Regions from separate parts of the Bacillus sp. D48C genome, predicted to be linked through region 2. Evidence: riboswitches for the same ligand, from Rfam matches in the RefSeq annotation. Region 2 holds a riboswitch; the other holds the start of a gene.

Region 1 (4,665 bases), on a different contig from region 2:
TATCATGTGAAATTCTCATACTACAAAACTTCGGTCCACACATTGAACAGAAGTGAGCTGTCTTTGCCCCTTCTGCAGGCAACGTTTCATCGTGATATTCCATCGCACGTTCAGGATCTAAAGATAGATTAAATTGATCGCGCCAACGGAATTCGAAGCGTGCTTTTGAAAGTGCATCATCACGCTGATGAGCCGTTTTATGTCCTTTCGCAAGATCAGCCGCATGCGCTGCAATTTTGTACGTAATAACACCCGTGCGTACATCATCTTTATTCGGTAAACCTAAATGTTCTTTCGGCGTTACATAACAAAGCATCGCCGTTCCAAACCAACCGATCATCGCAGCTCCAATCGCCGATGTAATATGGTCATAACCTGGTGCAATATCTGTCGTTAGTGGCCCAAGTGTGTAAAACGGCGCGCCCTGACAAATATCAAGCTCTTTCTCCATATTTTCTTTAATTAAGTGCATCGGTACGTGTCCAGGTCCTTCGATCATAACTTGCACATCATGTTTCCAAGCAATTTTGGTTAATTCACCAAGTGTTTCAAGCTCAGAAAACTGTGCTTCATCATTTGCATCTGCAATAGACCCTGGACGTAATCCATCTCCAAGAGAGAACGAAACATCGTACTGTTTCATAATTTCACAAATCTCTTCAAAATGAGTATATAGGAAGTTTTCTTTATGATGGAATAAACACCACTGCGCCATAATCGAACCACCGCGTGAAACGATACCTGTCGTACGCTTTGCCGTGATTGGAATGTAACGAAGCAATACACCAGCGTGAATCGTAAAGTAATCAACGCCTTGCTCCGCCTGCTCAATTAACGTATCACGATATACTTCCCACGTTAAATCTTCTGCAATTCCGTTTACTTTTTCCAGCGCTTGATAGATTGGTACAGTTCCAACTGGTACAGGCGCGTTACGAATAATCCACTCACGCGTCGTATGAATATTTTTACCTGTAGATAAATCCATAATCGTATCTGCACCCCAGCGAGTAGCCCACGTCATCTTCTCTACTTCTTCTGCAATAGAAGAAGATACAGCAGAGTTTCCGATATTTGCATTGACCTTCACATGGAAGTTACGCCCGATAATCATCGGTTCAGCTTCTGGATGATTAATATTCGCTGGTAAAATAGCGCGGCCTTCTGCGATTTCCTTACGAACAAACTCCGGCTCTACCCCTTCACGAATCGCAACGTATTCCATCTCAGACGTAATAATGCCATTACGCGCATAGTGCATTTGCGTAACATTTGCACCTTGCTTTGCTCTAAGCGGCTTACGATCCATTTGCGGGAAAACAGGTGCATGTTTCGAAGCCACTTTCACACCGTCATCCTCTGGTTTTACTTCACGCCCTTCGTATGCGTCTACATCACCACGCCCCATAATCCAGGAGTGGCGCGGCGTTGGAATGCCTTTTTCCAGCTCGACCTTATACGCAGGATCTGTATAAGGACCGCTCGTATCATACACACGGATTGGTGGATTTGGGACGCCATTCGTTTCGCTTTGTTCAATCTCACGCATCGGCACTTTCATACCTTCTTGTGGTCCATCCACATATACTTTCTTACTCCCTGGTAAACTCGATTTCAATTCAATTTGCTCAGCTGAAACAGATTGTTTCATAAATTTTGTTGCCCCCCTGTTCGTGACAAGGACGAGATATGGCCAGCGCATGCCAAAATAAAAAGAGCCAGGTCCATAAAAAAATAAGGACCTGGCTCATAAAGACATCATTATGTAAAGCCGTTAACTTCCCTACGCTGGTACGAGCCAGATCAGGTCCAAAGGGTTAAGAAGTTCACGCGCTTCTCTCTCAGCCTACGCATACGTTAGGCACCCCTAGTTTATCACTGATTTAATTTTCAATACTTTCCCATCATACACTATAATCTGAAAAATTCAAAGTTTATTTCTTTTGTTTTTTATGGAATCATCCACGTTAAATAATATGCCTGTACATACGTCATAATACCAACAATAATTACGAAGAATAAACTATGCTTCACTGTAAAACGGAACAAATCCGATTCTTTTCCAGCAAGACCAACTGCTGCACAAGCGATGGCAATCGACTGCGGGGAAATCATTTTACCTGTTACACCGCCTGTTGTATTTGCTGCAACGAGAAGCACTTCAGATACGCCGACTTGCTGCGCTGTAATGGCTTGTAAATTCGAGAACAGTGCATTCGCAGACGTATCAGACCCTGTTAGGAATACGCCAATCCAGCCTAAGAATGGTGAGAAGAACGGGAATAGTCCGCCTGTTCCAGCTAATGCTAACGCTAACGTAGAAGATAGGCCAGAATAGTTTGCGATAAATGCAAACCCTAGTACAAATCCGATAGATAGAATTGGCATTTTTAATTCGTTTAACGTTTCTTTAAATGTCACTACTGCATCTTTTACATTCATTTTCAAAATAAACATGGAAATGATACAAGCAATTAAAATCGCTGTTCCAGTTGCCGATAATACATCAAACTTTAGAATTGCCTCGTAAGGCGTTGGTTTATTTACAATTGGCTCTGCTTTCATTACTAGATTATGCAGACCTGGAATTTCAAACTTAAATACAAGACTTTCTAAAGCCCCTCCTGGAGCAAATAATGCCTTAAAGAAATTTTGGCTCCAAATGACTACCATAACCGTTAATACGATAAATGGGGACCATGCCTTCACTACTTTTCCAAACGTTAATTTCGGCATCGATGCTGCTGTCGTTGTTGCTGCTACCTCATTATTTGCTTGCCCGGATTGATAAATTTCTTTCGGCTGCCAAACTTTTAAGAACAGTGCTAAACTCACTAAACTTACAAGTGCTGACGTAATATCCGGAAGTTCCGGTCCTAAGAACGTCGCTGTAATGAACTGCGTAATCGCAAATGAACTACCTGCTACAAGTAACGCAGGCCACGTTTGTCTTACCCCTTTAAATCCATCCATTAAAAATACGATAAAGAATGGAACAAATAATGATAGGAACGGTAATTGATGCCCAGCCATTTGTCCAATTTTATGTGGATCAATACCTGTTACTTGTCCAGCAACTGTAATCGGAATTCCCATCGCTCCGAACGCCACTGGTGCAGTATTTGCAATTAAACAAAGACCTGCTGCGTATAAAGGATTTAACCCAAGACCAGCAAGAAGCGCTGCTGTAATCGCTACTGGCGCTCCAAACCCTGCCGCTCCTTCTAAAAATGCTCCGAATGAAAATCCAATTAAAATAACGAGTAAACGATGATCGTTCGTAATCGATAATACCGATGCACGAATCACATCGAATTGACCTGTTTTTACAGAAATTTTATATAAAAATACCGACATAATGATAATCCAAGCAATTGGCCATAACCCGTACAAAAAACCGTACCCGGTTGCTGCCATTGCCATCGTGAACGGCATTTTATAAGCGAATAATGCTACTAAAACTGTAAGTACAACTGTAATAAATCCTGCCACATACCCCTTCATGCGAAAAACCGCTAAAGCTAAGAAAAAAAAGATAATCGGAATAAGTGCTACTGCTGCTGAAATCCAAATATTACCGAACGGATCATAAACTTGTGTCCATGTGTTCATTGTCCTCTCCCCCTAAAGAATCCCCTTTTAAATAAATACAATCTTATCAATAGACTATCAGGTCATCATACCTTTAAGCCTAAAAATAAAAAACGTTTAAGAAAACGTTTTCAACAACTTCCATTTATACTGTACCATAACAATTTCCATTAAAAAAGATTTTTTTGAAAATTTTATCATTTAACAAAAAAATCTTACAAAATCGTCATGTTCTTGTAATGTTCATCGATAGAAAGCTTAACTAAATTATTGCATAATAATAGTATAACAACAGACATTATTCATGAGGTGATATATATGAACGGAAATAAAATATTAGCTGCGTTATCATACTTTAGTGTACTATTTGCCCCTATCTTATTCCCTATTATCGTTTGGATTGTAGGAGACGCTGAAACAAAGCCACACGCAAAACGTGCTCTATGGACACACATCATTCCAAGTATCGCTACATTTATCGGCTTAACCATTTTAGGAATTATGGGCATAGGATCTGACCAACCAGATGTAACACTTGGAATTGGAGCAATGATTGTCTTAGCTATTTGCGGAATCATCAGCTTATACTACTTCATCTGGAACATTGTAAAAGGAATTAAAGTACTGAAAGCTTAATTTTAAACAAACGTTTGTTTAAAAAAGGACCCTTGCAAATTGCAAGGGTCCTTTTCCCGATTAGTTACTTTATCTTCTGCGTTTCTTCTTTTTTCTCATCATTTTCTTTCGGCGCGTATTCACCTTATCCGCTATAATGTGGAGCGTACTTGCCACAACAATTCCCATTAAGAACGTTACAATTTCAACCTCATGTTTCTTCGCAATTTCTATCAAATTACCATCCAGTGCGATTACATTTAATAGGAATAAAAATGGAGAAAAGACGATTAACATGTACGCAATACGAATCACATCACCAAGTATAATCGTATGCGTAAAGAAAGATCGATGTGGCATTACTTTCTTATAAGGATACCAAAATATACGTAAGAAACCCCATTTGTTATAAGCATTACTGTACGTATCTAAATCTGGTGTTAAAAATGAAGTACCTAC
Region 2 (4,665 bases):
TTTGTGTTATATAATAAAAAATGTATAAATAACAAGGATTTCTTCGGGTATTTATTTAATTTTCATTCAAATTAAACTATTCGAATATATCTTAACTAATGAATTTCGGAGGTAGTTTATCATGTTTTGGCTACAATTTCTTACCTTGTTACTCTGTATTTTTATTGGTGCACGCCTAGGCGGAGTTGGTTTAGGAGTAATGGGTGGAGTTGGTATGGCAATACTCGTTTTTGTCTTCCACTTACAACCAACCGCGCCTCCTATCGATGTAATGCTTATGATTTTGGCAGTAATTACAGCCGCTGGTGCTTTGCAAGCTGCTGGAGGAATGGACTATCTTGTTCACCTAGCTGAAAAAGCATTACGAAAAAATCCAAAGCGTATTACTTTTTTTGCTCCAATTGTTACTTATTTATTCACACTATGTGCAGGTACTGGTCACGTTGCCTATTCTGTACTTCCTGTTATTGCAGAAGTCTCTCGTGAATCAGGGGTTAGACCGGAACGCCCAATGTCGATTGCCGTAATCGCTTCTCAACAAGCAATTACAGCTAGCCCAATTTCAGCTGCCACAGTTGCTCTTTTAGCAATGTTAGCTGACTATAAAATCACTTTATTAGATATTTTAAAAGTGAGTATTCCTTCTACTTTCATTGCTTGTATGTTAGCAGCATTCGTTGCTAGTAAGATGGGAAAAGAATTAAATGAAGACCCTGAATACTTAAAACGATTAAAAGAAGGAATGATTCCTAAGCTTGAAGAGAAAAAAGAATTTGTAGGTGTAAAGGGCGCCAAATTATCAGTTATCCTTTTCCTTGTAGGAACCTTCCTTGTTGTACTTCTTGGTTCATTTGAAGCACTTCGTCCAGGATGGATAGTTGATGGGAAGTTAGCCCGTCTTTCCATGCCGAACACAATTGAGATGGTTATGTTAACTATCGCGGCTCTTATTATTATTTTCTGTAAACCAAATGTAGAAAGCATTGTGTCTGGTAACGTCTTTAAAGCAGGAGCAACAGCAGTTGTTGCTATTTTCGGTATCGCTTGGATGGGAGATACTTTCTTTAATGGAAACTTAAATATGATTCAAGGATCTATTCAGCATTTAGTAACAAGTGCACCTTGGCTATTTGCCATCGCACTATTCATTCTATCTATTTTACTGTACAGCCAAGCAGCAACAGTACGTGCCTTAATGCCACTTGGACTATCCCTTGGTATTCCACCAGCACTACTGATTGCGATGTTCCCTGCAGTAAACGGATATTTCTTCATTCCAAACTACGGGACAATCGTTGCTGCCATTAACTTTGACCGTACTGGTACAACAGGTATCGGTAAATACGTATTAAATCATAGCTTTATGATTCCAGGCTTAATTGCAACATTTACTTCTATCGGAATTGGAATGCTTTTAATTTCTATTATGTTTTAAAGAAAAAGCACAAACCCTTATTTAAAAAGGTTTGTGCTTTTTTAATCAAATGTTTGTTTAAATTTTTTGGGCAGTCTACTTCTCGATGTAGCACTTAAAATACTACATGTCCTTTTCTACAAACTTCTCTTTACTTCTTCAGCTAATTTTCTCGTACTTTCATACGCAGATTCAGCTAAACTAATTGCTGAAATAACTGAAACACCGTCCGCACCCGCTTCTATAACTGCCGCTGTATTTTCAATTGTAATCCCACCAATACCAACGATTGGCACTGTAATTCCTTGTTCTCTAAAATAAGCTAATCCTTTCGTTCCTTGAACCGCTTTCGTATCTTTTTTCGTACTCGTTGGGAAAATAGGTCCAACACCTAAATAATCTGCTCCATTTTCGATTGCAAAGCGTGCTTCTTCAATTGTATGAGCAGATACGCCGATAATTTTATCTCCCATTTTTTCACGAACAGATGTAATCCCTTCATCATTTTGTCCTACATGAACACCATCTGCATCTAATTCAATGGCTAATTCTACATCATCATTTACAATGAAAGGAACACTATATTCCTTACAAAGCGTCTGCAATTCTTTTGCAAAGCGCACTCTATCTCCTCCGATTAAAGAACCTTCCCCCTTCTCGCGAAACTGAAAAAGTGTCACTCCACCATCTAACGCTTCTTTCAATACAGCTAAAGGATCCCTCGTGCAGTTATTACTTCCCATAATAAAATACACTTGTAATAACTTAGACATTTTCTTTGTTTCAATGCGCATCGTATGTTTCATCCCCCTTACTCTAACTCCTCAATCTTCCCATACTTCTCAATATCAGCTGAAGTTGTATTCGCTAATTGATTTAAAAATTCAATTTGGAAACTACCTGGCCCTTTTTCTACTGTTTTAACAGCTGCCAGTTCCGCAGCTACACCATAAAACGTTAATGCGGCTACTACTGCTTTTACATAATCTTTTTCTACTGCTACAAATGCTCCTATTACCGAAGTTAGTAAACACCCTGTTCCCGTAACCTTTGTTAAAATAGGATGACCATTTCGAATAAGAACAGTTCGCTCTCCATCTGTAACAACATCTTCTTTTCCAGTAATGACAGCAACTGTATTTAGTTCATCTGCTGCCTGCCTTGCAATACTTACAACATTGCCATTTCCAGTACCAGCGTCTACCCCTTTAATTTCCCATTTCTCATTAATAACGTTTGCTATTTCAGCCGCATTGCCGCGGATAATTGCTAAATCTATTTCGGCTGGAATATGTCTCGCAACTTCTGTTCGATACGAAGTTGCTCCTGCACCAACTGGATCAAATAGTACTGGCACATTGTTCACATTTGCTGATTTACCAGCAAGTAACATCGCTTCTACTTCCTCAGGACGAAGTGTTCCCATATTTAATACTAACGCTCCAGCAATGCTAGCCATTTCTGCTACTTCTTCTTTTGCATACGCCATTACAGGCGATGCCCCAAGTGCCAACAAACCGTTAGCAGTAAAATTTGTTACAACAACATTTGTAATATTATGAACGAGCGGATTAGATTCTCTCACCAAATCCACTACTTTACTAATTTCTTTCATATTCATCCTTTTCATCTCCTAACTATAATGATGGGAGATACACAAAAAGGCACTTCGCGCGTACGCAAAGTGCCTGAACATGTGCTTTTACACTCTCCCTACGCTGGCATTATCCAACAGGTTCAAATGGTCAATGACGGACTAGTAGCCATACTCTCAGTTTGTATCCACAAACTCCCATGTGTTTCTTATTCATCTACTTCAAAGTCTACTCTTATTCTAGTAAAATAACAAGTTCTTTACTTTTCTATATAAAGTGAAACTTTAATCAGTGAGGATTTTGTTCATTCCACTAAAAACAGCTCAAATATGAAGCGAAACTGAATCTCAAGAAGATGTATGCTATATTTAACTTATGGAAATTTGAAAGGATGTTTTTAATATGTCAAAAAGCGTTGTAATCGCTGAAAAGCCTTCCGTTGCACGAGATATTGCTCGTGTACTGAAGTGTGATAAAAAAGGAAACGGCTATCTTGAGGGTAGTAAATATATTGTAACTTGGGCTTTAGGTCATCTCGTTACATTAGCAGATCCAGAAAGCTATGATGTGAAATATAAACAGTGGAATTTAGAAGATTTACCGATGCTACCAGAGCGTTTGAAATTAACGGTTATTAAACAAACTGGTAAACAGTTTAATGCTGTAAAGAGTCAGCTACTTAGAAAAGATGTAAATGAAATTATTGTAGCAACAGACGCTGGACGTGAAGGGGAATTAGTCGCACGCTGGATCATCGATAAAGTTAAGCTAAACAAACCAATCAAACGTTTATGGATTTCTTCTGTAACCGATAAAGCAATTAAAGATGGTTTTGCAAATTTAAAACCAGGTAAAGCCTATGACAATTTATACGCTTCAGCAGTTGCACGTTCAGAAGCTGACTGGTATATCGGTCTTAATGCAACTCGCGCTTTAACGACTCGCTTTAATGCTCAGTTAAATTGCGGTCGTGTACAAACGCCTACTGTCGCTATGATTGCTAGTCGTGAAGATGAAATCAAGAACTTCAAAGCACAAACTTACTACGGCATCGAAGCTCAAACGATGGAGAAACTCAAACTTACTTGGCAAGATGCAAATGGCAATAGCCGTAGTTTTAATAAAGAAAAAATTGATGGTATTGTAAAAGGTTTAGATAAACAACATGCTACTGTTGTGGAAATTGATAAAAAACAGAAGAAGTCATTCTCTCCTGGTCTTTACGATTTAACTGAATTACAACGTGATGCAAATAAAAAGTTCGGTTACTCTGCGAAAGAAACATTAAACATTATGCAGAAGTTATATGAACAACATAAAGTGCTAACGTACCCTCGTACAGATTCACGCTACATTTCATCTGATATCGTTGAAACACTTCCAGAACGTTTAAAAGCATGTGGCGTTGGAGAGTACCGTCCTTTAGCACATAAAGTATTACAAAAGCCTATCAAGGCTAATAAATCATTTGTTGATGATAGTAAAGTAAGCGATCATCATGCGATTATTCCAACAGAAGGATACGTTAACTTCTCAGCATTCACAGATAAAGAACGTAAAATTTATGATTTAGTTGTAAAACGTTTCTTAGCTGTTTTATTCCCAGCATTCGAATACGAGCAACTAACATTACGTACCAAAGTTGGTAGTGAAACG

What was found. Region 2 has a riboswitch for thiamine pyrophosphate ahead of thiM (hydroxyethylthiazole kinase). Riboswitches for the same ligand answer to the same signal wherever they lie in the genome.
Region 1: it holds a riboswitch for thiamine pyrophosphate, as region 2 does, so the genes downstream of both, thiC (phosphomethylpyrimidine synthase ThiC) here and thiM (hydroxyethylthiazole kinase) in region 2, are expected to answer to the same signal.

What each region holds. Positions count from the first base shown of each region.
Region 1 is NZ_JBKFAQ010000003.1:290,651-295,315, reverse strand. Features, by position in the region: gene thiC (phosphomethylpyrimidine synthase ThiC) at 1-1,651, opposite strand, end outside; TPP riboswitch at 1,764-1,879, opposite strand; gene lldP (L-lactate permease) at 1,951-3,612, opposite strand; gene ACLBXA_RS10290 (DUF4870 domain-containing protein) at 3,910-4,227, shown strand; gene ACLBXA_RS10285 (metal-binding protein) at 4,297-4,665, opposite strand, start outside.
Region 2 is NZ_JBKFAQ010000012.1:59,935-64,599, reverse strand. Features, by position in the region: gene ACLBXA_RS23600 (anaerobic C4-dicarboxylate transporter family protein) at 122-1,435, shown strand; gene thiE (thiamine phosphate synthase) at 1,552-2,220, opposite strand; gene thiM (hydroxyethylthiazole kinase) at 2,226-3,035, opposite strand; TPP riboswitch at 3,108-3,220, opposite strand; gene topB (DNA topoisomerase III) at 3,412-4,665, shown strand, end outside.